DNA from 2 places in the Actinomyces viscosus genome. Region 1 is predicted to be linked to the other one. Evidence: riboswitches for the same ligand, from Rfam matches in the RefSeq annotation. Region 1 holds a riboswitch; the other holds the start of a gene.
What was found. A riboswitch is a leader RNA that binds a small molecule or an ion and turns the genes downstream of it on or off. The one in region 1 is predicted to bind ZMP and ZTP.
Positions count from the first base shown of each region.

Region 2: another riboswitch for ZMP and ZTP. It lies ahead of glyA (serine hydroxymethyltransferase); the one in region 1 lies ahead of purH (bifunctional phosphoribosylaminoimidazolecarboxamide formyltransferase/IMP cyclohydrolase).

Region 1 is NZ_LR134477.1:1,552,442-1,567,737, forward strand. Features, by position in the region: gene EL340_RS06685 (amino acid ABC transporter ATP-binding/permease protein) at 1-862, shown strand, start outside; gene EL340_RS06690 (dicarboxylate/amino acid:cation symporter) at 932-2,284, opposite strand; gene EL340_RS06695 (DUF3017 domain-containing protein) at 2,468-2,767, opposite strand; gene purH (bifunctional phosphoribosylaminoimidazolecarboxamide formyltransferase/IMP cyclohydrolase) at 2,852-4,681, opposite strand; ZMP/ZTP riboswitch at 4,707-4,796, opposite strand; gene hchA (glyoxalase III HchA) at 5,079-5,951, shown strand; gene EL340_RS06715 (hypothetical protein) at 6,091-8,586, shown strand; gene EL340_RS06720 (cell division protein PerM) at 8,607-9,857, opposite strand; gene sucD (succinate--CoA ligase subunit alpha) at 9,854-10,795, opposite strand; gene sucC (ADP-forming succinate--CoA ligase subunit beta) at 10,799-12,004, opposite strand; gene EL340_RS06735 (IS630 family transposase) at 12,871-13,833, shown strand; gene EL340_RS06740 (6-phosphofructokinase) at 14,399-15,296, shown strand, end outside.
Region 2 is NZ_LR134477.1:140,507-155,802, reverse strand. Features, by position in the region: gene EL340_RS00750 (glycoside hydrolase family 68 protein) at 1-1,228, shown strand, start outside; gene EL340_RS00745 (glycoside hydrolase family 32 protein) at 1,371-3,056, opposite strand; gene EL340_RS00740 (bifunctional methylenetetrahydrofolate dehydrogenase/methenyltetrahydrofolate cyclohydrolase) at 3,099-3,995, opposite strand; gene glyA (serine hydroxymethyltransferase) at 3,992-5,302, opposite strand; ZMP/ZTP riboswitch at 5,368-5,453, opposite strand; gene EL340_RS00730 (GTP-binding protein) at 5,512-6,765, opposite strand; gene rpmB (50S ribosomal protein L28) at 6,821-7,060, shown strand; gene rpmG (50S ribosomal protein L33) at 7,057-7,233, shown strand; gene rpsN (30S ribosomal protein S14) at 7,233-7,538, shown strand; gene EL340_RS00710 (type B 50S ribosomal protein L31) at 7,587-7,838, shown strand; gene ykgO (type B 50S ribosomal protein L36) at 7,916-8,038, shown strand; gene EL340_RS00700 (urease subunit gamma) at 8,326-8,640, shown strand; gene EL340_RS00695 (urease subunit beta) at 8,637-8,948, shown strand; gene ureC (urease subunit alpha) at 8,966-10,678, shown strand; gene ureE (urease accessory protein UreE) at 10,699-11,190, shown strand; gene EL340_RS00680 (urease accessory protein UreF) at 11,171-11,914, shown strand; gene ureG (urease accessory protein UreG) at 11,949-12,626, shown strand; gene EL340_RS00670 (urease accessory protein UreD) at 12,623-13,438, shown strand; gene EL340_RS00665 (urea transporter) at 13,500-14,435, shown strand; gene purU (formyltetrahydrofolate deformylase) at 14,440-15,296, shown strand, end outside.

The sequences.
Region 1 (15,296 bases):
GAGCGAGACCGTGCGCGGCGTCGAGGAGCTCTCGGGGGCGCTCAACGCCTCCTTCGCCTCGGCCGAGAGGGTGTGGGAGGTTGTCAACGCCCCCGTGGAGGTGAGCGACGGCGACCACGAGCTGACCAGCGGCATCTCCCACGAGGTCCTGTGGCAGGACATCAGCTACTCCTACCCCAGTACCGCCGCGCAGGCCGTCCACGGGGTGAGTCTGAGGGCCAGGGCCGGCAAGTGGACCTGCATCGTGGGAGCCTCCGGCTCGGGCAAGTCGACGCTGGCCCAGCTGGCGCTGCGCTTCGACGAGCCCGAGTCGGGCCGCATCCTCGTCGACGGCCAGGACGTGGCCGACCTGCGCGCCATCAGCCTCTACCAGGAGATCGGCATGGTGGATCAGCGGGTCCACCTCATGCGCGCCTCCATCATCGACAACGTTCGCCTGGCGGCGCCGTCGGCCAGTGACGCCCAGGTGCGCCGGGCCTGCCGGGCCGCCTGCATCGATGAGGACATCGAGGCCCTCGAGGACGGCTACCACACGCTCGTGGGTGAGCGAGGCCAGTCCCTGTCCGGGGGCCAGCGCCAGCGCCTGGCGCTGGCGAGGGCCCTCCTGGCCCGTCCCGGCGTGCTCATCCTCGATGAGTTCACCTCGCATCTGGACCCCGAGCTGGACGAGCGCGTGCGCATCGGGGTGCGCACCTACCTGCCGCAGGCCACGATCATCGAGATCACCCACCGCCTGCAGTGGTCCGAGCAGGCCGACCACGTCGTCGTCATGGACGCCGGGACGGTGGTGCAGGCGGGCCCGCCGGCCAAGCTCCTGGCCGAGCCCGGGCCGCTGCGCACGCTCACCAACCGCGGACACTGACCCCCACATGCCGATCGGGCGCCGAGAGTCCCGGTGACTCTCGGCGCCCGATTCGTAGGTGGACGCGTTCTACTCCCCGGAGCGGGTGGCGGCGGCCGAGGCCTCCAGCTCCTCGGGGCTGACGACGCCCTCGACGCTGACGGCGTTGAGGTAGGCCATGCCGTCGAAGGAGAGCTCGCGGACGTTCTCCGGGTCGCCCTCGTCGTTGACGGAGCCGCCGGCCATGCGGTCCACGATGATGGCGATGGCGCCGTCACCGGTGACGTTGGTGGCGGTCCCGAAGGAGTCCAGGGCGATGTAGGTGGCGATCATGAGGGCGACCTGCTGGTCGTCGAAGCCGAGCATGGATGACAGCAGTCCGGTGGCCGCCATGATGGCGCCCCCGGGCACACCCGGTGCGGCCACCATCGTGATGCCGAGCATGAAGATGAAGCCGACCCACTGGGCGGTGCTCACGTGCAGGTCCTGGGTGAGGACGATGGCGAAGGCGAAGGAGAAGATCTTCGAGGTCGACCCCGCCAGGTGGATCGTGGCGCACAGGGGGATGGTGAAGGAGGCCACCGCGTCGGACACGCCGTTCTTCCGCGTCTGGCGCAGGGTGACCGGGATCGTGGCCGCCGACGACGAGGTGCCCAGAGCCGTCAGGTAGGCCGGGACCATGGTGAGCAGGGCCTTGAGCGGGTTGCGGCGCCCGATGATCCCGGCGAGGACGAACTGGATGGCCAGGATGACGACCTCGAGGATGAGGACCACGACGACGACCCGCAGGAGCGCCTTCATGACCGAGCCCGCCGCGCCCGTGTAGGTGAGGTTGAGGAAGATGCCGAAGATGTGCAGCGGCAGCAGCGGGATGATCATCCGCTCGATGAGCCGGGTGATGATGGCCCGGAACTCGATGGAGCCCTTGCGCAGGACTCCCCGGGGAACCAGGGACAGACCGATGCCGAAGATGAAGGAGAGCAGCAGGGCGGTCATGACCTCCACCGGCGGGGGCATCTCCACGGTGAAGTAGCTGCTGAGCGCTCCCTCGGGCTTGGCGACGTCGGCCAGGGAGGTCCCGGCGAGCAGGCGGGGGAAGGTGGCGGCACACACCAGGAAGGTGAGGAAGCCGGCGAAGAGGGTGGAGGTGTAGGCCAGGGCCGTGGTGATGCCGAGCCACTTGCCGGCGCCGCGCCCCAGGTCGGCGATGGCGGGGGTCACCAGGCCGATGATGATGAGCGGGATGGCGAAGTTGAGGAACTGGCTGAACAGGTCGGAGAAGGTCGCGAAGACGTTGCCGACCGCCTTGGGGATGATCGGGTGGCCGCCGACCCGGATCGACCCCAGGATCAGGGCTGCCAGGATGGCGCCGATGACCCAGGTCAGGATGCTGTGGCTGAGGCGGTGGCCCAGCGATGGAGGGGCCGAGGGAGTGCTTGTCATAGGGGACCTTCAGGGTGCGAAACGAGGTGACGAGACGTCTTCAATGGGCTCAGCGTGCCATACCGATCGGTCGCGGCGCCGCCCGGGACCAGGAAATGGGCACTCTGAGGGATCAGATCACAGTCAGTCGCGTGAACGGAACGACTGGAGAAATCAGCGCTGCCGGTGGTGTGGGACCGCCGCTCACAGGACGTGGGGCAGGTTGACGTACGGGGACAGGAGGAACAGGACGGCGGCCAGGCCGATGCCGAAGACGACGTCGAACAGGCGGCTGCGCGCCGCCAGCCAGGTGCCGTCGGGGCGCTGGATCCGGACGATGGCCAGCGCCAGGATCCCGGTGGCCGCCCACAGGACGGCGATACGGCGGTGTCCCAGCAGCGCGATGGCGGGAACCGCCGCCAGGCCGATGGCCACGAGAACGACGCAGATGGTGCGGTAGGGCTCCTTGTGCTCGGCCTGCCGGGGATGCGGGTCGTGAGTCACGGTGGAGAGCCTATCGGCGCACCAGGGCGCGGGTCCACGACCTTCTTCCCCCATCCCCCGCCTCGGTGCCCCCTGCCTCGGTCGTCAGTGGGCGAAGTGCCGGGTGCCGGTGAGGTACATGGTGACGCCGGCGGCCTGGGCGGCGTCGATGACCTCCTGGTCGCGAATGGACCCGCCGGGCTGGACGACGGCGCGCACCCCGGCGTCGATGAGGACCTGGAGGCCGTCGGCGAAGGGGAAGAAGGCGTCGGAGGCGGCCACGGCCCCGCGGGCGCGCTCCGGGACGGCGGCGCTGCCCGCCTCGCCCAGGACCTCGGCGGCGTCGGCCCCGCCGACGGCTCCCTTCTCCTTCTGGGAGCCGCCAGCCGCGGCGTCGCCGGTGGAGCGGGCGCCCAGGGTGTTGGCGCGCTCAACGGCCAGCCTGCAGGAGTCGACGCGGTTGACCTGCCCCATGCCCACCCCGACGGTGGCGCCGTCCTGGGCCAGGAGGACCGCGTTGGAGCGCACGGCGCGCACCGAGCGCCAGGCGAAGGCGAGCTCGGCCAGCAGGGCGTCGTCGGCGGCGGGCCCGGCGGCCAGGGTCCAGGTCGCCGGGTCGTCGCCCGGGGCGTTCAGGACGTCGCGCTCCTGGATGACGGCGCCGCCGGAGACCTGCTTGATCTCGTAGCCCTCGCGCTGAGGGGGCTCGACGACGAGCAGGCGGAGGTTCTTCTTGGTGGACAGGATCTCCACGGCCTCGTCGTCGAAGGCGGGGGCGGCGACGACCTCGGTGAAGATCGGCTTGATCTGGCGGGCCATCTCGGCGGTGACGGTGGCGTTGGTGGCGATGACGCCGCCGTAGGCGGAGACCGGGTCGCAGGCGTGGGCCTTGCGGTGAGCCTCGGCGACGTCGCCGGCGGCGGACACGGCGATGCCGCAGGGGTTGGCGTGCTTGACGACGGCGACCGTCACGGCGTCTCCGTGGTCGTAGGCGGCGCGCACGGCGGCGTCGGTGTCGGTGTAGTTGTTGTAGCTCATGGCCTTGCCGTGGAGCTGACGGGCGCCGGCCACTCCCCCGCCGGCCCCGGCGGTGCGGTAGACGGCGGCGCGCTGGTGGGGGTTCTCCCCGTAGCGCAGGCTCGCCAGGCGCTCGTAGCCGGCGCCGACGTAGGCGGGCAGGGCGGCCGGCTCGCCGGAACCGTCGCCTTCGGCATCGGCCACGCCGGCGGCGTCGGCCTCGACCTGCCCGGCCAGCCAGGTGGACACGGCGGCGTCGTAGGCGGCGGTGTGGGCGAAGGCCTCGGCGGCCAGGCGGCGTCGGGCGGCCAGGGTGAAGCCGCCCTCGCGTACGGCGGCGGCGACGTCGTCATAGCTCGCGGGGCTGGTAACGACGGCGACGGCGGGGTGGTTCTTGGCGGCGGCGCGCACCATGGTGGGCCCGCCGATGTCGATCTGCTCGACGCAGGCGTCGAAGGGGGCGCCGGAGGCGACGGTGTCGCTGAAGGGGTAGAGGTTGACCACGACCAGGTCGATGGGGGTCACTCCCAGGGCCTGGAGCTGGTCGAGGTGGTCGGGCTTGCGGCGGTCGGCGAGGATGCCTGCGTGGACGGCCGGGTGGAGGGTCTTGACCCGTCCCTCAAGGCACTCGGGGAAGCCGGTGACCTCCTCCACCGGGGTGACGGCCAGGCCGGCGGCGGCGATGGTGGCGGCGGTGGAGCCGGTGGAGACGATCTCGACGCCGGCGTCGGCCAGGGCGTGAGCGAGTGGGACGAGGCCGGTCTTGTCGTAGACGGAGACGAGGGCGCGTCGCACGGGGAGGCGGTCGGGGCTGACGAGGCCCTCGGTGGGGACGGGGGTGGTGGGAACCGCCTCCGCGGCGGGCTGGCTGACGGTCTGGTCCGGCTGAGATGACTGGGAGGACGACGACGGGGACATGGCGCTCCTGGTGCGGCGTGAGGGTGCGGGACGCCCAGGCGGGCGACGTCCCGTTCATGGACGGCCTCGGCCACTCCCCGGTGGTGCCCCACCCTCGCCAGTTGCGGCCGCCCCCATCCTATCGGGTGGATCCGCTCACGCGCCTGACTCGCAGCGGTCCCAGCGATCCCGGGACTCGTGTCCGGGCGTGGCTCCGAGGGCAGCTCCGGGTGCGTTTCTGGAGACGATTCCGGGCCTGGTTCCAGGTGGAGGGATCCGCGTCTTATCCATCCGTCAGGGCCGCCGGCGCCGCTGATCGCTCTCGAAGAATCCGGCGGGGCCCACCCAGCGCGCACTTGCACCATCAGTTACCTTTACTTTACTCCTATTTTAGTCCGATCAACTAGAGGAGAGGTTGATGAGTATGACTGCCTCCAAGACCTCCGTCCCGGACCGGGCCGAGCACAACGCCTTCTTCCCCTCCGAGTACTCGCTGGGGCAGTACGTCCCGGCGAGGACCGACTTCGACGGCGCCGTCGGGGCGCCCCAGGTCACCTCCGGCCCCCGCAAGATCCTGGCCATCGCCGTGGACGAGCGCTACCTGCCCACGCAGGGCGGCAAGCTGTTCTCCACCGGCAACCACCCGGTGGAGACCCTGCTGCCCCTCATGCACCTGCAGGCCGCCGGCTACGAGGTCGAGGTGGCCACGCTGTCAGGCAACCTGGCGAAGTTCGAGATGTGGGCGTTCCCCGCCAAGGATGAGGCGGTCAAGACCGCCTACGAGGGCCTGCTGCCCGCCCTGGAGCACCCCAAGCGCCTGGCCGACGTCGTCGCCACCGAGCTCGGTGAGGACTCCGAGTACGCCGCGGTGTTCATCCCCGGCGGCCACGGCGCCATGGGCGGCGGCGTTCCGGACAGCGCCGACATCAAGGACACCCTGGTGTGGGCGCTGGAGAACGACCGCCCGGTCATCACCCTGTGCCACGGCCCGGCCGCCCTGTGCGCCGCCACCGACGAGGAGGGGGCCTCCTACTTCGCCGGCTACTCGCTGTGCGTCTTCCCCGACGCCCTGGACAAGGGCGCCAACGTGGAGATCGGCTACCTGCCCGGGCAGCTGACCTGGATGCTGGGCGAGCGTCTCAAGCAGCAGGGCCTGACCATCGTCAACGATGGTATGAGCGGCCAGGTCCACCGCGACCGCCTCCTGCTCACCGGTGACAGCCCCCTGGCGGCCAATGCCCTGGGCCGCCTCGCCGTGGAGACCCTGACCGGCAGGACCTACAGCGCCTGACGAACTCGCTGGACGCTCACCCGGCGCTCACTCAACGTTCGGTCGGCCGGTTCACCGGCAGCGACATCACCGGTGAACCGGCCGACCGAACGGCCCGTTTCCTTGCGAGCGGCTTTAGATACGTCATACAGTCCACAGCATGACTGCGCCCATCAACATCGCAGCAACACCGGTATACCGCGGAGTTCCTCCCGAGCGGTGGCAGGAGGCCGCCTCCGCCTACCGGCGCTGGTGGAGCCGCCACCCGGGGTTATCCAGCGCTCTGAACCTGGTGGTGCGCGGAGCCTACGCCCTCATGATCCCCCTGCTCATCGCCGCCCTGGTCATGGTGCCGCGACTGGCCTACGCGGCCGTGCCGGCGGCGTTCATGGCCGTGTGCCTCATGGTGGTGACCCTGCTGTCGCGTACCCGGACCATCAGCTGGCGCTCGGTGGTCCTCATGTACGGCGTCGGCGCCGTGTGGTCGCTCATCGTGGCCATGATCATGAGCTCCGTGCGCACCCGGGCGGGACTGTCCGTCATGGGCAACGGGATGAGTATCGCTCTGACCGTCGCCCTGGAGGTGCTCAGCCCGCTGGTGCCCCTGGTCCTCGTGGTGTTCCTGGCACCGGGCCGGATGCGCCGCCTGGCCGCCTCCGACTGGGCCCTGCTCGGTTTCGCCGCCGGCGCCGGCCTGACGGCCATCAACGACGGCATCCGGGCGCTTGAGAACAGCAGCATGCTCTCCTCGGTCCTGGGCAACGGGCGTCTGCCCTTCTCCTTCAACCCGTGGACCTCGGGGTCCATGACCCAGGAGAACAGCAACGTCCTGGCCGTCAGCTACCAGGTGAGCACCGCCAACATCACCATGGCGGTGGCCTTGGCGATCACGCTGTGGCGTCTCAAGGACTCGCCGGCCTTCGAGGGGGCCAGGAACCTCGTGTGGCTGCGGATCGTGGCCTGGATCCTGCCGACGGTGGTCATCCTGCAGTCGGTCAGCGACCACGCCACCTACACCGCCCGGATCGCCCAGCAGCTCGGCCAGAGCGACTCCGGCGGCGGCTTCCCGGCGCTGCTCATGTTCCTGTGGCGCATCAACGGCGGGGGTCTGAGCACCATCCCGCTGTCCGTCATCCTCATGGCCGCCTGCCTGCTCCTGGATGCTCACCGCCGCGCCTACGCCGGCGTGCACGGCTGGACGGTGGCCGGGGCGCCGGCTCCCCGCTACCCCAACCTCACCGAGGCGCCGCCGTTCGTGCGCGCCCTCATCGTCTCGGTGGTGGCGCTGGCGAACTTCACCTGGGGAGACTTGGCCGTCACCTGGGGCGCCTACGGCGACCTGCGTCAGGGCCGCCTCTACGCCATGCGGGCCGGGAGGGCCACCGCCGAGCAGGTGCGCGGCGTCAGGGCGGACGCCATGGAGGCCACGACGCCGGGGGCCGAGCCGAACGCCCGTCAGGGCTTCAGACTGGGGATCCTCGTGGTCAGCGTCGTGCTGTTCCTGCTGTGCTGCATCTACGAGGTGCGCACCGTCTGGCAGCTGCCCCCCGGGCTCAAGGAGACCGCGGACGACCTGTTCCTCTCGGCGCTGCCGCGCCTGTTCTCCCAGTGGTGGGGCGCCCTGAGCGGCACCCAGGGGCTCCTCTACGCGATCGGCGCCCTGGCCGTGGCCGCCCTGAGCCTCTCACTCCTCCTGACCCTGGGTGCACCCGGGCGCCGCATCAGCACGGCGCCGTCGTCCGGGAGCCTGGCGGGCTACCTGGTCACTCTCACCCCCGGCCAGGCGGCCTTGAGCCTGCTGGACTTCGCGACGACCTACATGCCGCGCTCGGCCCTGAGCGCCAGCCCGGCCGGTGGCGGCACGGACCTGGCCGCCGAGCTCTCGGTCAACCGGCGGATCCGGGTCGCCGAGAGCTTCTCCGAGAGCCAGGAGCTGTTCACGGCGCGCACCAAGCGACAGGTGGCGGTCGAGGCCGATATCGCGCGTCTTCAGAAGCTCGCCGAGTCCCTGGGCGTCGTCGGTGTGGACGCCCTGGCGCCCAGCCGGCTCGATGAGACCGTCGCCGAGCTGGCCGACTCCGGGGCCGACTCGCGCGTGGTCGGCGAGATGCGCGACCTGGCCGCCTCGGTGGCCGAGCAGCAGGCCGAGATCCTCGGGCTCTCGCGCCGGCTCAACACCGGCAACGGCGAGCAGTTCGCCATCCTGGAGGGCTTCCGCATCACCGACGCCTTCCGCGGCAGCGCCATCGACCAGCGGCCGGTCGACAGCCCGGTCCACGCCCTGGCGCTGTCCCCCGACGGGGCCCAGCTGGTCGTCGTCGAGTACCAGGGGGCGGCCCCCACCATCGATGACGACGACGAGACCGACATTCCTCCTCGCCGGCTGCCGGGCCGGGCGGCGCACAAGTCGGCCGACAACGTCCTGGAGCACCTGGCCACCGACGAGCGCGTCACCCGCTTCTTCCACGACTCCCCCGAGCTGTGGCAGGCCCTCAAGGAGGGACGCGCGAGCCTGGAGGCGAACGTCCTCTACACCCCCATCCCCGGGATGACCTATCGGGCCGGGTCGGCCAGCCTCGCGGTGACGCCCGAGCTCATCGACGGCGTGGACACGGCGATCAGCGCCCTGAGCAGCGCGGACGCCCCGGCCCGCTAAGCCTGAAGGATCCGACGGCGCTAGGCCTCGTCCTCCTCGTCGCTGCGATCGGCCTCGGCCGGCTCCTGGGAGCGCGAGGCCGGCAGGATCGACTCGGGCAGGGCGCCCCGGGCCCAGGTGCGCGTGTAGGGGTGGGCGAGGACCGCCATGGCGGCCAGACCGACCCCGACCTCCACGAGGACGAGGATCACCGTGTAGAGGATCTGCGGGCCGACGTCGGTCATCCGGCCGGGGCCCACGGAGCCGGAGGCGGCCAGGCACAGCAGGCCCACGCCGCCGGCCACCAGGACGGCCGCGAGACCGGCGGCGCTGACGGCGTAGCGCACCCTCAGGGCGTTGAGAACCGATCGACGCCGCCAGGCGGCCACCATCGCCCCGGCCGTCACCACGAGCGGGAGCCACAGGCCCACGGTGCTCAGGGGCGCCGTCGGCAGCAGTCCCAGCAGCGGCAGGGTGGGTACGGGGCCGGCCACCACACGGTCGGGGGCGAAGACCGTCCCCGTGCCCACGGAGAAGCCGGCGCCGATGAGCCAGGAGCAGCCCCAGACGAGCAGGGTCGGCACCCAGCCGAGCTGGAGCAGGACCAGGCCGGCCATCGAGACGAAGCCGCCCCCGGCCAGGGCGTCGTGCAGGACCGAGACCCGACCGGCTCCGGTGAAGACGGCCGCGGCCGCCACCAGGAGGCTGAGCAGCACCAGGGCCCGCGCGGCCCCGTAGGCCAGCGACAGGGCCGGGCCGACCCAGTGGGGGCGGCGCTCCCACCATCGGGTCAGGGCCGGCCAGCCGTTCCCGGAGCGCTGGAGCTGGATGCCCACGACGGCGCCCGTGATCGCGGCGATACCACCCACGGCCGGCCAGGTCTCCAGCCCCTTGGGGCCGGTCAGGCAGGCCAGGACGGCGGCGGCTGCGGAGGCCACGACGATGGCCGCCCCGGCCGCCGGGCGGGTGGGGCGGGCGCGCCGCACGCAGCTCCAGGTCCAGCCCACCTGCACCAGGGTCAGCCCCAACAGCGGCAGACTGAGAGCCCCCTGGTCCTGGGAGGACGAGGTGATCATCCCCCCGAAGCCGAGGCTCCACAGGGCGGTTCCGGCGCGCAGCGCCTCGCCCGTGCTCAGGGCGGCCGCGGCACTGAGGCTGGAGGTCGCCATGGACACGGCGACCGTCAGCAGCACCACCACCAGCCAGGTCAGTCCGACCGACTCGATCCCCACGCGCAGGGACCACAGGGTCCAGGACGTCAGGGCAGTGACTCGCGACCGCTCCGGGCTCAAGCGCTCACCTCATCGGCCAGGCTGCGGTAGAGGTCACGGGCGATCTCGGCGGTCTGGCTGGGGGTGCGGCCCACGCGGACGCCGGCGGCCTCCAGGGCGGTCTTCTTGGCCTCGGCGGTGCCCGAGGAGCCGGAGACGATCGCGCCGGCGTGGCCCATGGTGCGTCCCTCGGGGGCGGTGAAGCCGGCGACGTAGGCGACGACGGGCTTGGTCATGTGCTCGCGGATGTAGGCGGCGGCCCGCTCCTCGGCGTCGCCCCCGATCTCGCCGATCATGACGACCAGGCGGGTGTCGGGGTCGGCCTCGAAGGCGGCCAGGGCGTCGATGTGGGTGGTGCCGACCACCGGGTCCCCGCCGATGCCGATGCAGGTGGTGAAGCCCAGGTCGGACAGCTCGTGCATGAGCTGGTAGGTCAGGGTGCCGGACTTCGAGACCAGGCCCAGGGGGCCGGGGCCGGTGATGTCGGGCGGGGTGATGCCCACGTTGGAGCGGGCCGGGGAGATGATGCCCGGGCAGTTGGGGCCGATGATCTGGACGCCGCGGTCGGCCGCGTAGGCTCGCATCCAGGTGGCGTCGGCCACCGGGATGCCCTCGGTGATGACGACGACGAGTCGCACACCGGCGTCGACGGCCTCGACGACGGCGCCCTTGGCGAAGGTGGGCGGGACGAAGACGACACTCACCTCAGCGCCGGTGGCCTGCCTGGCCTCGGCGACAGTGCCGTAGACGGGGACCTCGACGGTTCCGGCCTGCACCTCACCGGCACCGGGGCCGATGGGGGCGACGTCGAAGGTGACGGTGGTGCCGGCCTTGCGGGGGTTGACGCCGGCGACGACCTTGGTGCCGGCCGAGAGCATGCGGGTGGTGTGCTTGCGGCCCTCGGAGCCGGTCATGCCCTGGACGATGACGCGGTCGGTCTCAGTCAGGAAGATGCTCATGTCTCAGGCCTCCTTGCCAGCGGGCCGGCCGCTGATCTGCTCGGCGATGGCGGTGACGACGTCGGCGGCCCCGTCCATGGTGTCGACGACGGTGACGCCCTCAATGGCGGCGTCAGCCAGGATGGCGCGACCGGTGCCGGCATTGTTGCCGTCCAGGCGCACGACGACGGGCTTGGGCAGCCCGCCCAGGGACTCGACGGCGGTCACGATGCCCTGGGCGACGGTGTCGCAGGAGGTGATGCCACCGAAGACGTTGACGAGAATGGCGCGCACCTGGGGGTCGGAGGCGACGACCTCCAGACCGGTGGCCATGACCTCGGCCGAGGAGCCGCCGCCCAGGTCGAGGAAGTTGGCGGGCCTCATGCCGCCGTGGCGCTCGCCGGCCCCGGCGACGACGTCGAGGGTGGACATGACCAGGCCGGCGCCGTTGCCCAGGACCCCGACCTGCCCCTCCAGGCGCACGTAGTTGAGGCCGGCCTCGCGGGCACGGGCCTCCAGGGGATCGGTGGCGGTGGAGTCGACGAGCTCGGCGTGAGCGGGATGGCGGAAGCGGGAGTTGTCGTCAAGGGTGACCTTGCCATCCAGGGCGATGATGCGGCCGTCGGTGGCCTTGACCAGGGGGTTGACCTCCACGAGGGTGGCGTCCTCAGCGGTGAAGACCTCCCAAAGGCGTTCGATGACGGCGGCGACCTCGTCGGCCAGGGGGCCGGCCTCGAAGCCTGCGGCCTCGACGATCCGGTGGGCGACGGCGGGGGTGATGCCCTGAAGCGGGTCGATGCCAATGCGGGCCAGGGCCTCGGGGCGCTCGGCCGCGAGGGTCTCGATGTCCATGCCGCCCTCGCGCGAGCACATCACCAGGTACTGGCGCTCGGTGCGGTCCAGGAGGATGGAGAAGTAGTACTCGGCGTCGAGGTCGACGCCGTCGGAGATGAGGACGGCGCGCACCGTGTGGCCCTTGATGTCCATGCCCAGGATGTCGCGGGCGCGGGCTTCGGCCTCCTCAACGGTGCGGGCGAGTTTGACGCCGCCGGCCTTGCCGCGGCCGCCGGTCTTGACCTGGGCCTTGACGACCACCAGCTCGCTACCCGCGTCGAGGAGGGACTGCGCGGCGCTGCGCGCCTCCTCGGGGGTCGTGGCCACGGCGCCGTTGAGCACGGGGACGCCGTGCTGGCGGAACAGGTTCCTGGCCTGGTACTCGTAGAGATCCATGCAGCTGATCCTCTCGGGGCATGTGGATGGCTTGAGGGCGCGGGCCGACGTCGGCCGGGCGGGCACCGGTATTGAGCCTAACGTCCCAGTGGCCGGTTGGGAGGGCGGACACGGGCGCGAAGCGGCGGCGTCTCACCCAGCGTGGTCGCAGCGTCTCACGGCGGGGCGTGCGCACCGGGGCCTCCGCCGGCCACGAGCGCCGTCGAGAACGTACTTTTCCCACAGGGACTGGGAGAGGTCAGGAATGTACACATCATTGGCGAAGTCATTGATCTTCTCAGCTGAAAATCTCCCCATCAACCATAATCTAATCAAGACAAATTATAAGGAAAATTAACATCTAGTTGTTGCATCAATTAATTTTGTAGGTTACCACAACTTAAGTAATGGTAGTTTTGTAGTTTCTACAACACCTTTCCGAAACACCTTAAAGAAGGGGTAGAACAACCTTTGAATATGCACAAATTCTCCACAACGACACCACAGAAACCGATTCTGTGTGTATAATAGACGATGAGTTCTATCGAACTCATCCTACGTCGAAGCACAACAAACACAAGGAGCAGATTCATGCAACGACGCACACTCCTCTTATAGTGTGATTAAAACAAGATTCGTGTTGCTGGTTTTGTTGTTGGGTTGGTGATCGGGTATTCGTGGGGCGTCCGATGTGGGGGTGTCGCTTTCTCGTGGGGTGCTTGGCTGCTGGTGCTGGCTTCTTTTGTTGTCGTCTCTTGTGTTGTCGGCGTTTCGTGTGAGCTCTCGGGTCGAGGGCGGAATATCATGCTGGGATGGACAGGGTCGTGGTTAGTGATGATGAGTGGACTGTTTTGCAGGGCTATAAGCACCAGGCGCCTTACAGGTTGATGCGTTTGAAGTCCGAGGCGGTCGTGCTGCTGTCCAAGGGTGTGGATACCGCGGTCGTGGCCCAGGTCGTCGAGCGCACGCCCGAGACGGTGCGCAGCTGGGCTCGGGAGTGGAACCGGTACCGCCTGGCCTCAATCCACACCGGTCACGCCGGCAACCTCAACGCCTCCAGGCTCACCGCCACCCAGCGCCAGGAGGTGGCCGGGGTACTGTCCCGGCCCCCGTCGGAGCAGGGCCTGCCCATCGGGTTCTGGGACGTGCCCCATCTGGCGGCCTGGGTCTACGACCACTTCGAGGTGGAGTACGCCTCTGCCGCCTCCTACCGGTTCCTGCTGCACATGGCGGGCCTGTCCTTCCACCGCCCCCAGACCGTTGACCAGCGCCGCCCGCCCCAGGCGGACGTTGACCAGCGCATGAGCCAGATCCGTTCCGAGATCGTCCGCAAGTGGTCCGATCCCGAGGTGATGGTGGTGTGCGCCGACGAGGTGCGTATCGAGCACGAGGCGATCGTGCGCAGGGCGTGGATCCGCCGGGGGGACGCCGCCCGCCTGGAGGTCGACCGCCGCCGCCAGGCCCAGTCCTACATCGGCTTCCTGCACGAGACCGACGGCACCGTCGACTTGATGACCCTCGACTGGCAGGACACCGGCACCATCACCCAGGCCCTGATCGACCTGACCGTGAAGCACCCCGACAAGAAGAAGATCGTCATCGTGTGGGACAACGCCTCCTGGCACCGTTCAGCAAAGCTCACAAACAGCCTCAAGACCATCAAGAACCTCGAGAGGATCCACCTGATCAACCTACCCGCCTACAGCCCCGACGAGAACCCCATCGAGCACGTCTGGAAAGAAGCAAAGGACAGTATCAGCAACCACCAAAGAGCCACATTCCCCCAAACCCGACAAGCATTCGAGACCTTCATCCAGGCAAACAAGTTCCCCTACCGACTCACAAAATAATCTCGTTTAAACTCCACTATAATCACCTCCGTTAGGAGACATTTTTACACTCGTGTTTCACGAGAGTAATCCACAAGCTCAAATACATCACCTCCGATCCATAAAGCTAGGGCAGTTTCCGCACTCGACAAATAGGCCTCATAAGTCACCAACGACCCCACTTAGCATCATGGGAAGGGAGAATTGTTATGCCCGCACTGACGGCAACGAGCGCACTGGTCGGCGCCGTGGTGCTGCTCGGCCTCTGGAGCGGCAGGCGGTGGGGTCGACGACGCAAGCGCGTCCTCGACGCCGAGGCCCACAGGTTCCGCGCCCGCAGCGACCGGTAAACTCCTTAGCCCGTGGACCTACTGTCCCCCTGCTCCCAAAGCAGGGGGACAACATCGCTCCCCTCCTCCTGGAGGTTCACCTGGAACCGACGAATGCGCGGACGCCGCAGCAAGGAAACGCTCCTGGGACCACAGGCGGATGACGTGGCGGCGCTCACCAGCAACAATAAGGGCTGATGCCCTCCCGGCCGACGCCGGGAGCCAGGCCCACCGGCGACCCCAGGGAAGGACCCCACATGCCAGCCGCCATGTCACCAGACACCGCCCCCTCCCCCACCGACTCGTCGCCCGGCCCGGTCCTCGGCCTGGACGGCGAGCCCCTGCGCATCGGGGTCCTCACCTCCGGCGGTGACGCCCAGGGCATGAACGCGGCCGTGCGGGCAGTGGTGCGCACCGCCATCCGCCTGGGGGCCAAGCCCTACGCGGTCATGGAGGGCTGGGCCGGCGCCGTGGCCGGTGGTGACGGGATCCGTCCCCTGGAGTGGGACTCGGTCGGCTCCATCCTCCAGCGCGGGGGCACCATCATCGGCACCGCCCGCTCCGCGGAGTTCCGTGAGCGCGCCGGCCAGCTGGCGGCCGCCCGCAACCTCCTGGAGCACGGCATCGACCGGCTCGTGGTCATCGGCGGGGACGGGTCCCTGACCGGCACCAACGAGTTCCGCAAGAACTGGCCCTCCCTGCTCGAGGAGCTCGTCGCCAAGGGCGAGATCACAGCCGAGACGGCCGCCGCCCACCCCGTCCTCATGGTGACCGGCCTGGTGGGCAGCATCGACAACGACCTGGTGGGCGCCGACATGACCATCGGCACCGACTCCGCCCTCCACCGCATCCTGGAGGCCATCGACGACATCTCCTCAACAGCTGCCTCCCACCAGCGCACCTTCGTGGTGGAGGTCATGGGCCGCCACTGCGGCTACCTGGCCCTCATGGCGGCCGTGGCCGGGGGCTGTGACTACGTCCTGGTCCCCGAGCTCCCCCCGGGCAAGGACTGGGAGGAGGACATGTGCTCCAAGCTCAAGGCGGGCCGGGAGGCCGGACGCCGCGAGTCCATGGTGATCGTCGCCGAGGGCGCCACCGACCGCGAGGGCAACCGCATCAGTGCCGACGACGTCCGCCAGGTCATTGCCGACAATC
Region 2 (15,296 bases), 1.4 Mb from region 1:
GACCTCGTCGGCCGACGGCGCGAACAGCTCCAACGGCGGCTGGATCTACGGCGGCCACGTCTTCCCCGACGGCGCCTCCGGCTCGATCTTCGAGGACCAGAGCTTCACGGCCCAGACCGAGTGGTCCGGATCGGCCCGCCTCATGGAGGGCAACAAGATCCGCATGTTCTACACCTCGGTGGCCTTCTACAACACCACCACCGGCGGCAGCGGTGACGGCGGAGGCCAGGCCGACAACAACAACGGCACCTCCAAGCCCTACGACCCGCGGATCGTGCAGTCCGAGGGACGCATCTACGCCGACGAGAACGGTGTGTGGCTCACCGGTTTCCGCACCCAGCACCAGCTGCTCGTGCCGGACGGCAAGTACTACCAGACCCGCGAGCAGAACCCGGGCGTGAACTTCCGCGACCCCTTCACCTTCCGCGACCAGAACGCCCCCTCCGACCCCACCGAGTACATGGTCTTCGAGGGCAACTCGGCCTACGTGCGTGAGCAGCAGTACGTCGACGCCGCGGCCAAGGCCGGCCAGAACACCACCCTGGCCACCTGCACCGAGGAGGACCTGGGCTACGAGAAGGGCGATCCCAAGGCCGAGACGGTCGAGTCGGTCAACCAGCGCGGCGCCTACTACCAGCTGGCCAACGTGGGTCTGGCCCGGGCCAAGAACAAGGCGATGACCGAGTGGGAGTACCTGCCGCCGCTGCTGAGTGGTAACTGTGTCAACGACCAGACCGAGCGGCCTCAGATCTACTTCCAGGACGGCAAGTACTACCTGTTCACGATCTCGCACCGGGAGACCTACGCCGACGGCCTCCAGGGCCCCGAGGGCGTCTACGGGTTCGTGGGCGACGGGCTGCGATCGGACTACAAGCCGCTCAACCAGGGCACCGGTATCGCGCTGGGCAACCCGATCAACCTCAACTTCAACCCGGGCAAGCCGTACTCGCCCGACTGGAACCAGAGCCCGTACACCTTCCAGTCGTACTCGCACTACGTGATGCCGGGCGGCCTGGTGACGTCGTTCATCGACTCCATCGGCGGCAACCATGACAACAACCCGGTGCGCGGAGGATCACTGGCTCCGACGGTGAAGATCAACATCTCCGGGGACACCACCTCGGTGGACCGTACCTACGGGACCAACGGTCTGGGAGGGTTCGGGGACGTCCCCTCGGACCGGGCCCGTACCAACGGCGGTGACACCCGCCCGCAGCGCCTGAGGTAGGCCAGGCGGACCGGGCGCCACTGCTCAGAGCGACCCGAGAACGCCGCCCAGATGATGGTGGGGGCCGTCGGAACACTGGTTCCGGCGGCCCCCACCCGTCGTCGGGTCTGCCTCTGCTGCGCGCATCAGCGCGGCTGCGCACCTACACGGCGGCCGACAGCGGGGTGAGGCTGCCCGAGGTGATCGTGGCCGTGCCCGTGGCGCCCAGGACGATCTCCTGGCAGCCGGGGTCGGTGAAGACCAGGAGGCTGCCGACCGTGGCGCCGTCGTCGACGAAGACCTCGAGGCTGGAGCGGTCGAGGTAGAGGTGCAGGCGCACCGTCGAGCCGGTGGGGTGGTAGGCGACCTCGCGGCGCAGGGCGAAGTCGGTGGTGGTGCCCTCGTCCTTGCCGTCGATCTGCTTCAGCCCGCCGTTGGTGCGGTCCAGGTAGAAGGTGCCGGCCGAGACGTTGACGCCGACGCGCACCTCCTGGAGAGCGCCGTCGACCTCCCCTCGGGCCAGGCCCAGCCAGGCCTCGGAGGCCTTGGAGACGTCCAGGGTCAGGTCGATCTCGACCGTGCGGCCCTTGCCCAGGTCCGTCACCGCGGAGCCGGTGCTGCCTGTGGCGGCGAGGCCGCCGAGGTCGGTCGCCTTGCCGCGCAGCGCGTCGAGCTCGGGGACGGGCTTCTGGACGAGGGTGCGCTTACCGTCGGCAGTGGTCAGGGACAGCTCGCGCGGGATGCTCATCTCACCGTGCCAGTCCCCGGTGGGAAGCGAGTAGGGGTAGTTCCAGTTGCCCAGCCAGGCCATCCACACGCGGCGGCCCTCGATGTGCTCGAAGCTCTGGGCGGCGTAGAAGTCCTGGCCGGCGTCGGTGAAACGGGTCTCGCGGTCCTCGGGGAAGAAGACGGATCCGTCGAAGTCGCCGATGAAGTACTGGGCGGTGGAGCCGGCCGTCTCCTCGTTGGCGCCCACCGAGAGGGTCATGACCCAGCGGGTCCTGCCATCGCTGGTGTCGGTCAGGGGGAAGAGGTCGGGGCACTCCCACACGGCGGCGTGCGAGCCGATGTCCTGGCCGAAGTCGCTGGCATGGCTCCAGGTCTTCAGGTCGGTGGAGCGGTACAGGGAGACGTGGTCACCGGCCGAGACGATCATGACCCAGGCCTTGGAGTCCTCGTGCCAGAAGACCTTGGGGTCGCGGAAGTCCTTGCGCCCGTCGTTGGGGATGACGGGGTTGCCGGAGAAGCGCTCCCAGGAGCGGCCCCGGTCGGTGGAGTAGGCCAGGGACTGGGCCTCACCGTCCTCGGTGGAGGTGTAGACGGCCACCATGCCGCCGCCCTTGACCAGGCCGGAGGTGTCGGCGCCGTCGACGACGCAGCTGCCGGACATGGCCAGGCCCTGCGAGTCGTGCTCCAGGGCCGTGCCCATGCGCTTCCAGTGCACCATGTCCGTGCTGACGGCGTGGCCCCAGGTGCCGTCCTGCTGGTGGAAGAGGTGGTACTCGCCCTCGTAGAGGACCAGGCCGTTGGGGTCGGCGAGGTTCCCCCTGGCTGGGCTGTAGTGGTAGGCGGGGCGGTAGGCGGCCGAGGCCTCCGAGTCCGTGGAGGTGGGGCTCGGAGTGCTTCTGCGCCCCGACGAGCAGCGCACCAGGATCGCTCCCCCCACGACGAGGGCACCAGCGCCGGCCGCGCCCAGCAGCAGGGTCCGACGCCGCAGGCCGGACCGGCCGGGCTCGTCAGGGGACGCACCCGGCTGAGTCGGCTCGGACTGCGGGGAGTCGGCCGACTCAGCCGAGTGACTGCGCTGGTGGGGCTGGGAGGGGCTGGCGCCGTGGGACTCGTCCGTCATGGCCTCAAGGTTATCGGCCGGTCAGGCGAGCGGCGACACGCCTCAGAGCGAGCGCTCCGCGGTCTCGACCACGTTGGCCAGCAGCAGGGCCCGGGTCATGGGGCCCACGCCGCCGGGGTTGGGTGAGAGCCAGGAGGCGACCTCGTCGACGCCGTCGGCGACGTCACCGGCGATGCGGCCCTTACCGGTGGCGGGGTCGACGACGCGCGAGACGCCCACGTCCAGGACGATCGCCCCGGGGGCCACCATCTCCGCGGTGATGATGCCGGGGCTGCCGGCCGCCGAGATGACGACATCGGCCCGGCGCACGTGGTCGGCCAGGTCCGTGGTGCCGGTGTGGCAGATGTCGACGGTGGCGTTGACGTCCTTGCGGCCCAGGAGCAGGCCGATGGAGCGGCCCACCGTGACTCCGCGGCCGACGACGCACACGTTGCGACCGGCCAGGTCGATGCCGTGGCGCTCCATGAGCTCGATGCAGCCGCGCGGCGTGCAGGGCAGGGGTGAGTCGATGGGCCCCGAGGCCCGCAGCACCAGGCGCCCCAGGTTGGTGGGGTGCAGGCCGTCGGCGTCCTTGGCCGGGTCGACGCGCTCCAGGATGGCGTTGGTGTCAATGCCGGCCGGCAGCGGGAGCTGGACGATGTAGCCGGTGCAGGCGGGGTCGGCGTTGAGGCGGTCGACGGCGGCGGCCACCTCGGCCTGGGTGGCGGTGGCCGGCAGGTCCTCACGGATGGAGACGATGCCGACCTCGGCGCAGTCGGAGTGCTTGCCGGCCACGTACTTGACGCTGCCGGGGTCCTCCCCCACCAGGACGGTGCCCAGGCCGGGGACGACGCCGCGCTCGCGCAGCGCCGCCACCCGGCCGGCGAGCTCGGCCTTGAGAGCGGCGGCCGTGGCCTTGCCGTCCAGGACCCGGGCGGGTCCTCCCCAGGGGGCCCTCACTGGGCCAGCCCCGGGTAGAGGGGGAAGGCGTCGGTCAGGGCGCGCACGCGACCGCGCAGGGCCGCCAGGGTCTCGTCGTCGGCGGTGCCGGCGGCGCCGTGGATGAGGGTGGCGGCGATGATGTCGGCGACCTCGGTGAACTCGGCGTCACCGAAGCCGCGGGTGGCCAGGGCGGGGGTGCCGATGCGCAGGCCGGAGGTCACGCGCGGGGGGCGCGGGTCGAAGGGGACGGCGTTGCGGTTGACCGTGATGCCTGCGGTGTGGAGGAGGTCCTCGGCCTGCTGGCCGTCCAGGGAGGAGTCGCGCAGGTCGACCAGCACCAGGTGGACGTCGGTGCCGCCGGTGACGAGGCTGACGCCGGCCGCGCGCACGTCGTCGGCCCCGAGGCGCTCGGCGATGATGGCGGCGCCGCGCACGGTGCGCTCCTGGCGCTCACGGAACTCCTCGGTGCCGGCGATCTTCATGGCCACGGCCTTGGCGGCGATGACGTGCATGAGGGGACCGCCCTGCTGGCCGGGGAAGACGGCGGAGTTGAGCTTCTTGCCCCACTGCTCGGCGCGGCTGGACAGCAGCATGCCCGAGCGGGGTCCGCCCAGGGTCTTGTGGACGGTGGTGGACACGACGTCGGCGTGCGGGACGGGGTTGGGGTGCAGGCCCGCGGCCACGAGCCCGGCGAAGTGGGCCATGTCCACCCACAGGGCGGCACCGACCTCGTCGGCGATGGCGCGGAAGGCCGCGAAGTCGAGGTGGCGGGGGTAGGCGGACCAGCCGGCGATGATGACCGTGGGGCGCTCGCGCAGGGCGGCCTCGCGCACCTGGTCCATCTCGATGCGCATGGTGGTCTCGTCCACGCCGTAGGCGGTGGCGTTGTAGTTCTTGCCGGAGAAGTTGATCTTCATGCCGTGGGTGAGGTGGCCGCCGTGGGCCAGGGACAGGCCCAGGAGGGTGTCACCGGGGGTGGCCAGGGCGTGGAGGACGGCGGCGTTGGCCTGGGCACCGGAGTGGGGCTGGACGTTGGCCCACTCGGCGTCGAAGACGGCCTTGGCGCGCTCGATGGCCAGGGACTCGGCGACGTCGACGACCTCGCAGCCGCCGTAGTAGCGGCGTCCGGGGTAGCCCTCGGCGTACTTGTTGGTCAGGACCGAGCCCTGGCACTCCAGGACGGCCCGGGGAACGAAGTTCTCCGAGGCGATCATCTCCAGGGTCTCGCGCTGGCGGGCGAGCTCTCCGGTGAGGACCTCTGCGATATCGGGGTCGAGCTCGGCCAGCGGCTGGTTCAGGGACGGGGTGACGGCTTGCGCGGTCATGTCTCTCCTCAGGTGTGGGGCGCACGCTGCGACGTAGCCGGCTCAGGTGCGCGCACTGGTGGGCGATCCGTGGCCCAGGCGGGCGACCCCGGAGTCGTGTTCGTGCCGCTCCCCGGTGGTGATCCACCCGGCGCCAGTCGCGACGGGCATAGCCTATCGCGCCGGGCCGGGGCCGCGTCACACGAGTCTCCCGCCTCGGGACCGAACGGTCAGCTCTCCGGGCTCCCCTGGCCGAACCAGTCGCTCAGACCGTCGTCGGCGCCGATCCAGGCCAGGGCCTGGGCCATCTCCTCGGGGCGCAGGAGGATGCGGGCGAAGGCGCGCCGCACCTGCTCGCGCATGTCCTCGTCCCCGACGCCGGTGACCACGAGGTGACAGCGGGGCTCGCCCGAGGCACCGCCGTCGATCCCGCCACCGACGCCGACGACGTCGCCTGACGGACCGGTCGGGACCTCCGCCCAGGTTCCGGCGTCGCCGACGCTGAGGGCGCCTCCGACGACCTCCCAGGTGCAGACCCGGCCGGGGCGGCTGGGCAGCCAGAAGCAGCCGCGGGCGCACAGGCCCTGGCCGGCGAGGTCGACGACGAGGGCCCGCAGACGTCCGGGGTGGAAGGGCAGGGCGGCGCTGAGGTCGAGGGTCCACACGCCGTGGTCGTCGGGGCCGCCCCAGGCGCTGGTGGTGGCCGGGTGGATGCGGCTCAGGGAGGCGCGGACGTCGTGCGTGAGACCGGTGAGGGCCTCCAGGAGGGGCGCGTCGAGGCCGGGGAGCAGCAGCGCGTCGTGGGGGCGCAGGTGCTCGATGAGGTCGGCCCCGGCGGGGTCCTCGTCGCGCCCCAGGGCCAGGACGACGTCGGCGTAGCCGAGGTTGGCCAGGTGGACGGCGCCGGCGCAGCGGCAGTCACCGGGGAAGGCCGTCAGCAGGCGGTGCTCGAGGAGCTCGTCGCAGGCGGTGGTGGCGTCCAGGACGTGGGCGGCCCCGGCCAGTCTCACTTCGGTGCCGGTCAGGTCCTCGGCCAGATGAGGCAGGAGGTGGGCGAGCTCGATGGCCGCCGGCAGGAGGATGACGGTGGTGCCGCCCGGGTCCTGGGCCGCCCGGTCCTCGGCGACGGCAACCAGCACCTCGCGCAGGGAGCAGGTGGGGCAGGTCAGAGGCATGGGGACGTCGAGACGGACCGGGTCGTCGTCGAATCCGTCGGCCGAGCTGTGGCTGACGAGGCGGACGAAGTCGTCGTCACCGCCGTCGTCACCGCCGTCGTTACCGTCGTCCTCATCGCCGTCGTCGCCGAAGTGGAGACCGGCGCGGATGACGACGGCGCCCTGGCCGGCCAGGGAGAGGTCGACCAGGTCCAGCAGGGCGGGGTCGACGGCGCCGATGACGGCCAGGGCGTGCCGGTGGTCGGCTTCGGTCTGGTCGTCGGGGCGGTCGAAGAGGTCGGCGGCGAGGTCATCCGAGGGATCGATCACGTGGTCCTCCAGCAGAGTTGACGAGATTGAGAATCATTATTATATCATGCTCGTCATGACCACCTACTGCCAAGTCACGGGAGCCCGGCCGGTCTTCGGCCGGTCCGTCTCCCACTCGCACCAGCGCACTCCCCGGCGCCGGAACCCCAATCTGCAGCGCAAGCGCTACTGGGTGCCGTCACTGGGACGCACCGTGCGCCTGACGGTGTCCGCCAAGGGCATCCGCACGATCGACAAGCTGGGCATCGACGTCGTCGTGGCCCAGATGCTCGCCCGCGGGGAGAAGCTGTCATGAGCGGAGCCAAGGGCGGCAAGGACCTGCGGCCGATCATCAAGATGGTCTCCACCGCGGGGACGGGCCACACGTACGTCACCCGCAAGAACCGCCGCAACACCCCCGACCGGCTGGTGCTGCGCAAGTTCGATCCGGTGGTGCGCCGGCACGTGGAGTACAAGGAGTCGCGCTGATGGCCAAGAAGTCCAAGATCGCCGCCGAGCTGAGGCGCCAGGACGTGGTGGCGCGCTACGCCGAGCGCCGGGCCGAGCTCAAGCGCGCCTCGGTCAACCCTCACCTGAGCCAGGCCGAGCGCGATGAGGCGATGGCGGCGCTGCACGCGCTGCCCCGGGACGCCTCCCCCACCCGCCTGCGGCGGCGCGACGCGGTGGACGGGCGCCCGCGCGGACACCTGCGCGTCACCGGGACCTCCCGGGTGCGTTTCCGCGAGATGGCGCTGCGCGGTGAGCTTCCGGGCATCGTCAAGTCCTCCTGGTAGCCATCCCGCCCGCCGCCCAACCACTCACGCACAGTTCAAGGAGCTTCCATGCGCCCTGGGATCCACCCCAGCTACCAGCCCATCGTCTTTCGCGACAAGTCCGCTGACTTCGCCTTCCTGACCCGCTCGACCCTGACGTCGTCGGAGACCATCGAGTGGGAGGATGGCAACACCTACCCAGTCTACGACGTCGAGGTCTCCAGCGCCTCGCACCCGTTCTGGACCGGCCAGGGCAAGATCCTGGACACGGCCGGCCGGGTGGAGAAGTTCGAGCGTCGCTACGGCAAGCGCACGCGCTAGCCCCGCAGGCACGGCGGCCCCACCGCCGCAGTGCCCCACGTCCACTCGCAACACAGAAGGAAGGAGAGGAACCACCCATGAAGGTTCGCGCCTCGATCCGGTCCCTGGCCAAGCAGCCGGGGTCCAAGGTGGTCCGACGCCGCGGTCACACCTACGTCATCAATAAGAAGAACCCCCGTCTCAAGGCCCGTCAGGGCTGACGGCCAGGTCCACCTCCGCAAGGGGCGGGATGCGCGACAACGCGCATCCCGCCCCTTCCTTTCCTCAGCATCGACCCCAGTCGCCGAAGAATGGCGGCACTTCAATCACAATCAGCCTCACCCTGCAACGACGCGGGAAACCGATGAGGCGGAAGCACCTGTGAACCTCACCGCCAACTAACCGGAAATATTCACGTAACACGTAAGGCGTTGCCTATAAGCGTCCGTCACACGCGGACAAGCTCGCGCTTATGCGCCCGCTCCGAACCGTCTCTGGGAGAGTCCCGATGCACCTCACCCCGCGTGAGCAGGAGAAGCTACTCATCGTCGTCGCCGCAGACCTGGCACGAAGACGCAAGGACAGAGGGATCCGGCTCAACCACCCCGAGGCAGTCGCGTACATCACCGCTGAGATCCTCGAAGGAGCTCGAGAGGGGCGCACAGTCACGGATCTCATGGCCTACGGGACCACCCTGCTGACCTACGACGACGTCATGGAGGGAGTCCCGGAGATGATCCGCGCGGTCCAGGTGGAGGCGACCTTCCCCGACGGAACCAAGCTCGTCTCCGTCCACGACCCGATTCGCAGGAGGCTGCCATGATCCCGGGAGAGTACCGGCTCGCGAGCGGCACCATCACCATCAACGAGGGTCGCCCCACCCTCACCCTCGACGTCCTCAACACCGGGGACCGTCCCATTCAGGTCGGTTCGCACTTCCACTTCGCCGAGGTCAACTCCGCACTGTCCTTCGACCGACAGGCCGCTCGCGGTTTCCGCCTCGACATTCCGGCCGGAACCGCCGTTCGCTTCGAGCCGGGCGACTCCAGACCAGTCCACCTGGTGGCGCTGGCGGGAGCACGAAGGGTCTTCGGGCTGGCAGGCGAGACGAACGGCCCCGTCCAGGGCTGAGAGCACAGGAGCACATCATGAGCAAGGAACTCAGCCGTCGGGAGCACGCCGCTCTGTACGGCCCCACCACTGGGGACGCCGTCCGCCTGGCCGATACCGGCCTCTTCGCCCAGATCGAGCGGGACCTGACCCACCGTGGCGACGAGGCCGTCTTCGGAGGCGGCAAGGTCATCCGCGACGGCATGGGCCACAACGGCCAGCGCACGCGAGACGAGGACATCCCCGACACCGTCATCACCAACGCGATCATCATCGACCACACCGGGGTCTACAAGGCCGACGTCGCCATCCGCGACGGCGTCATCAGCGCTATCGGCGCCGCGGGCAACCCGGACATCATGGACGACGTCGATATCGTCATCGGCACCTCCACGGAGGTGATCGCCGGCGAGCACCGCATCCTGACGGCCGGAGGCATCGACTCCCATATTCACTTCATCTCCCCCACCCAGGTCGCCACCGCCCTGGCCTCGGGCGTGACCACCATGATCGGAGGAGGGACAGGACCCGCCGACGGCACCAACGCCACCACGATCACTCCCGGGGCGTGGAACCTGGCCCGTATGCTCCAGGCGGTCGAGGACTTCCCCATGAATATCGGCCTGCTGGGCAAGGGCCACGCCTCGGCCCGGGAGCCTCTGGCCGAGCAGCTGCGCGCCGGTGCGGTCGGCTTCAAGATCCACGAGGACTGGGGTGCCACGCACGCCGTTATCGACGAGGCGCTCAAGGTCGCCGACGAGTTCGACGTGCAGGTCGCCATCCACACTGACACGCTCAACGAGTGCGGTTTCGTCGAGGACACCCGCCGCGCGATCGGCGGACGGGTCATCCATACCTTCCACACCGAGGGCGCCGGCGGTGGCCACGCCCCCGACATCATCACCCTGGCGCAGGACCCCAACATCCTGCCGTCCTCGACCAACCCGACGCTGCCCTTCACGCGCAACACCGCTGAGGAGCACCTCGACATGCTCATGGTGTGCCACCACCTCAACCCCGCCATCCCGGAGGACGTCGCCTTCGCGGACTCGCGCATCCGCCCGGAGACGATCGCGGCCGAGGACGTTCTGCACGACCTGGGCGTGTTCTCGATGACGTCGTCGGACTCCCAGGCCATGGGGCGCGTCGGTGAGGTCATCATCCGCACCTGGCAGGTGGCCGACCAGATGAAGAAGGCGCGCGGCAAGCTCGCCGGGGACCCGGAGGACGGCGACAACCTGCGCATCAAGCGCTACGTGTCGAAGTACACGATCAACCCGGCCCGAGCCAACGGGATCGCCGAGGTCGTGGGCAGCGTGGAGGTGGGCAAGTGGGCCGACCTGGTGCTGTGGGATCCCGCCTTCTTCGGGGTCAAGCCGTCTCTGATCCTCAAGGGGGGTCAGATCGCCTCCGCGGTCATGGGCGACGCCAACGCCTCGATCCCCACCCCCGAGCCCACGCTCATGCGCACCATGTTCGGCGGCCACGGAGCGGCACCGGCGTCGAACTCGATCACCTTCATGTCCCAGGCGGCCATCGATGCGGGAGTGCCCCAGAGCCTGGGGCTGCGCAAGAAGGTCTGTCCGGCCCGCGGGGTCAGGCGGCTGACGAAGGTGGACATGGCCTTCAACGACGCCACTCCGGCGCTCACCGTCGATCCCGAGACCTACGAGGTCACCGTCGACGGCGAGAAGGTCACCTGCGAGCCCGCCGAGGTCCTCGCCATGGCCCAGCGCTACTTCCTCTTCTGACCACTCATCCTGGAGCCTTCATGATTATCGAGTCCATCTCAGGCAATATCCACGACCTGCCCGGCGAGGACCTGGAGGACGTGCACGTTGAGAGCGTGGTCCTCCCCCTGGCCGACCTCACGAAACGCATCCAACGAGTGCGCTCGGACCACGGCACCGAACTCGGTATCCGGCTCGCGCCGGGCGCGCCGGACCTGCGCGAGGGAGACATTCTGCTTCGCAACGAGCGCGGAATCGTCGTCGTGCGCCTGGAGCCCACCGACGTCCTGGTCATCGCGCCCGCCACGGTGCGCGAGATGGGAGTCGTCGCCCACAACCTGGGCAACCGGCACCTGCCTGCCCAGTTCTTCGGACCCGCTGAGCCCTTCCCGGGGCTTGAGGGGCATGACGGCGTCATGGTCATCCAGTACGACCACACCGCCGAGCACTACCTGGAGCACCTGGGGGTGCGTCACGCGCGGATGGAGCGGTCCATGCCCGTCCCCTTCCGCCATGCCGAGCACACCCACTGACCCCTGCGCCCCGGAGTGGGGAGAGCCCGCGTGCTGGCAGCTGCCGCTGGCCCAGCTGTGCGACTCCGCGCTGCCCACGGGTGCCTTCTCCCACTCCTTCGGGCTGGAGACCTACATCTGCGAGGGTGTCGTCGACGACGAGGCCTCCTTCGTGTCCTGGCTGCGCGCGCTCGTGTCCACCCAGCTGACCTTCTCCGAGGGGCTGGGGCTGCGGCTGGCCTTCGAGGCAGTGGTGGCGGACGACTGGGAGGCGATCGCGCACCTCGACGAGCTCCTCGTGGCTCAGGCGGTGCCGATCCAGGTGCGCCGGGCCGGGGTGACGATGGGGCGGCGTCTGCTCACCATCTCCCGCCTGGCCCTGGAAGGCACCGACGGCGACAGGCTGCTGAGCCGCTACGCGGCACTCGTGGACACGGAAGGCTGCCGCACCCACCCCGCCATCGTGCTGGCGATCGCCGGCTACGCGCTGGCGGCGCCGCCGGCGGCGGTCACGATGGCCTACCTCCAGTCCAGCGTCATCTCACTGACGCAGAACGCCGTACGAGCCATCCCCCTGGGGCAGGACGCCGGTCAGCGCGCCATCGCCTCGGTGCGCGACGACGTCCGCGCCGCGGTCAGGCGGATCGGGGACCTCGACGAGACGGATCTGGGGGCCGCCGCACCCGGGATCGAGATCAGCCAGATGCGGCACGAGCGCCAGCGCGCCCGCATGTTCATGTCCTGAAAAACCTTCCTGAAGAGCTATTGAGGAGATTCTCATGTCAGCAGCAACCAGCCAGGAGCACGCGGATGCGCCCGGGCAGCCGGCGCCCCGCTCCCACCCCGGCCCGGTCCGTATCGGAGTGGGTGGTCCGGTGGGGGCGGGCAAGACCCAGCTCATCGAGCGCATCACCCGGGCCATGAGCCGGGAGGTCTCCATGGCCGCCGTCACCAATGACATCTACACGATCGAGGACGCCAAGATCCTCGCCGCTCAGGGGGTCCTGCCGGTGGACCGCATCATCGGGCTGGAGACCGGGGGCTGCCCGCACACGGCCATCCGTGAGGACACCTCCATGAACGAGGCGGCGATCGCCGAGCTGGTGGAGCGCCACCCCGACCTGGAGGTGGTGTTCGTGGAGTCGGGAGGCGACAACCTCTCGGCCACCTTCTCCCCCGAGCTGGTCGACTTCTCCATCTACGTCATCGACGTCGCCCAGGGCGAGAAGATTCCCCGCAAGGCCGGTCAGGGGATGATTAAGTCCGACCTGTTCGTCATCAACAAGACGGACCTGGCCCCTCACGTCGGCGCCGACCTGGCGGTCATGGAGGCCGACTCCAAGGTGTTCCGGGGTGACAAGCCCTTCTGCTTCACCAATCTCAAGACCGATGAGGGCCTGGAGCAGGTCATCGAGTGGATCCACCACGACGTGCTCATGACGGACCTGGAGCCGTGAGCACCACCGGCGAGCTGCACCTGCGGATCGCCCGGGGCGGGGACCGGAGTATCGCCGTCGACCAGTACCACCGGGGAGCACTGAGGGTTTTCCGCCCGCTGTACCTCGATGAGACCGGGCAGGTGACCTACTACGTGGTCAATCCCGGAGGCGGGTACCTGGACGGCGACTCCTATCTCACCGAGGTCGAGGTCCTCCAGGGGGCCTCGGCGGTGCTGACGACCCAGGCGGCCACGAAGATCTACCGCACCCCCACCTGCCCGGTCCGCCAGGACACCCGGGTGAGCCTGGGGCCCCGGGCCGTGCTGGAGCTCGTTCCCGACCAGGTCATCGCCTACCGGGAGTCCTCCTACCGGCAGACCACCCTGGTTGAGATGGACCCGACGGCGACCTTCATGTCCCTGGAGGTCCTCACCCCCGGATGGGCCCCGGACGGTTCGGCCTTCGGCTACGACTGCCTGCGGATGCGCACTGACATCCGTGTCGGTGGCCGGTACGCCGTCGTCGACAACCTGCGCCTGGTCCCCGGTGAGGCCGGGCTGGCGGGTCTGGGAGGCCTGGAGGGGCACAGCCACCTGGCCTCCTTCACGGCGCTCGACGCCCGGGTCGATGCCGCCCTGGTCAATGAGGTGGCCCAGATGCTGGAGGTCGACGACGTGCGCGGCGCAGTGACGCGGGTGCAGGGACCCGGCTTCATCGCCCGGGCGCTGGGCGATGACACGACCCGTCTGACCGCTCTCATGCTCGACATCAGCGAGCTTCTGCGCGGCCGGTGGTTCGGCGCGCCGAGGCTCAACCTGCGCAAGTACTAGCAACAGCCCGCTCGCCTGGGCGGCGGGCACCTCCCGATGTCTCTATCGATCGGAGCCCCTCATGCCTGAGTCACCTGTTCACCAGTCCCACCGCCCGGCTGACGGACCGGGTACCTCGGCCGTCCCGTCGATCGTCTCCTCCGGCGTGGGCGCGCTGGGGCGCGGGGTGGGGCAGATCTTCCTCCAGCCCCGGGCGCTCACCGGACTGCTCATCGTGGCCGGCGTCGCCGTCTACTCACCGCTCATGGCCTTGCAGGTGGTCCTCGGGACGACGGTGTCGACGGTGGCGGCCAGGATGCTGGATCTGCGTGTCCGTGACGGACTCCAGGGCTACAACGGGGCGCTGGTGGGAGCAGCGGCATGGGCCGCTATGGGGGTTTTCTGGCCGGCGACGCTGGTCACCGTGGTCGGGGCGGCGGCGTGCCCCGCGGTCCACCGCGCGCTGGAGCGCGCACTCGCCCCGGTCGGGCTCCCGGCGCTCACGGCTCCTTTCTGCATCGTCTCCGGCCTGCTGACGGCTCTGCTCAGGGCGATCGATGCGCCGATGGTTCCCGATCCGGCGCCGGTCAGTGGGGCGACGGCGTGGCTGGTCCCGGAGGCGGTGCTGACGGGAGAGTCCCAGGTGGTGCTCGTCGATTCCTGGGTGGGCGGGGCGCTGATCCTGGCCGGGCTGTTCATCGCCGGGTGGAGAGTCGGGGCGGCGGCGCTGCTGGGCAGCGTCGTCGGGACGGCAGCGACGCTGGCGCTCGTTCCCGCCGGTCAGGCGGCGCACGGGCTGGGCGGATACTCTCCGTGCCTGACGGCGATCGCGATCGGCGTCGTCCTTCTGCCTCCCGGGAGGCGGGCCTGGGTGCTGGCGGTGGTGGGATCGGTGCTGACCGTCGTCGTGGACCGGGTTTTCACGGCGATCCCGGTGCCGACCTACACCTGGCCCTTCATCGTGACCACCTGGCTGATGCTCGCCGTCGTCAAGTGGCGCGAGCGCCGACTAGGCTGAGGCCATGGCTCATTCCACGGCGCAACCCGACTCCGCCGCCCACCTGGTCCTGTCCCTGTCCTGCCCCGACCGCCCGGGGATTGTCCATGCGGTCACCGGCACGCTGGCGCGCCGCGGCGGGAACATCACCGAGTCCAAGCAGTTCGGGGACTCCTCCACGGGCCTGTTCTTCATGCGGGTCCAGGTGCTCACCACCGTGCCGCGCGTGGAGCTGGAGAAGGACCTGGCTGAGCTGGCCGGCGAGTACGAGATGGAGTGGAGCCTCGATGAGGTGGGGAGGGCGATGCGCACCCTCATCATGGTCTCCAAGGAGGGGCACTGCCTGACCGACCTGCTCTTCCGGGCCCGCAGCCAGGGGCTGCCGGTCGACGTCGTCGGCGTGGTGGGCAATCACGAGACGCTGCGGGACGTCGCCGAGTTCTACGGGGTGCCCTTCCACCACATCCCGGTCACCAAGGAGACCAAGGAGGCCGCCGAGGCCGAGCTGCTGGGACTGGTGGACTCCCTTAATGTCGAGCTGGTGGTGCTGGCCCGCTACATGCAGATCCTCTCCCCCGCCCTGTGCGAGCGACTGCACGGGGGCGTCATCAACATCCACCACTCGTTCCTGCCGTCCTTCAAGGGGGCGCGCCCCTACGCCCAGGCGCACGAGCGCGGGGTCAAGCTCATCGGGGCGACGGCGCACTACGTGACGGCGGACCTCGATGAGGGCCCGATCATTGAGCAGGACGTGACGCGGGCCGGTCATGAGGACTCGGTGTCCGTGCTGCAGGCCAAGGGGCAGGACGTCGAGCGCCGGGTGCTGGCGCAGGCCGTGCGCTGGCACACCGAGCACCGGGTGCTGCTCAACGGGCACCGCAC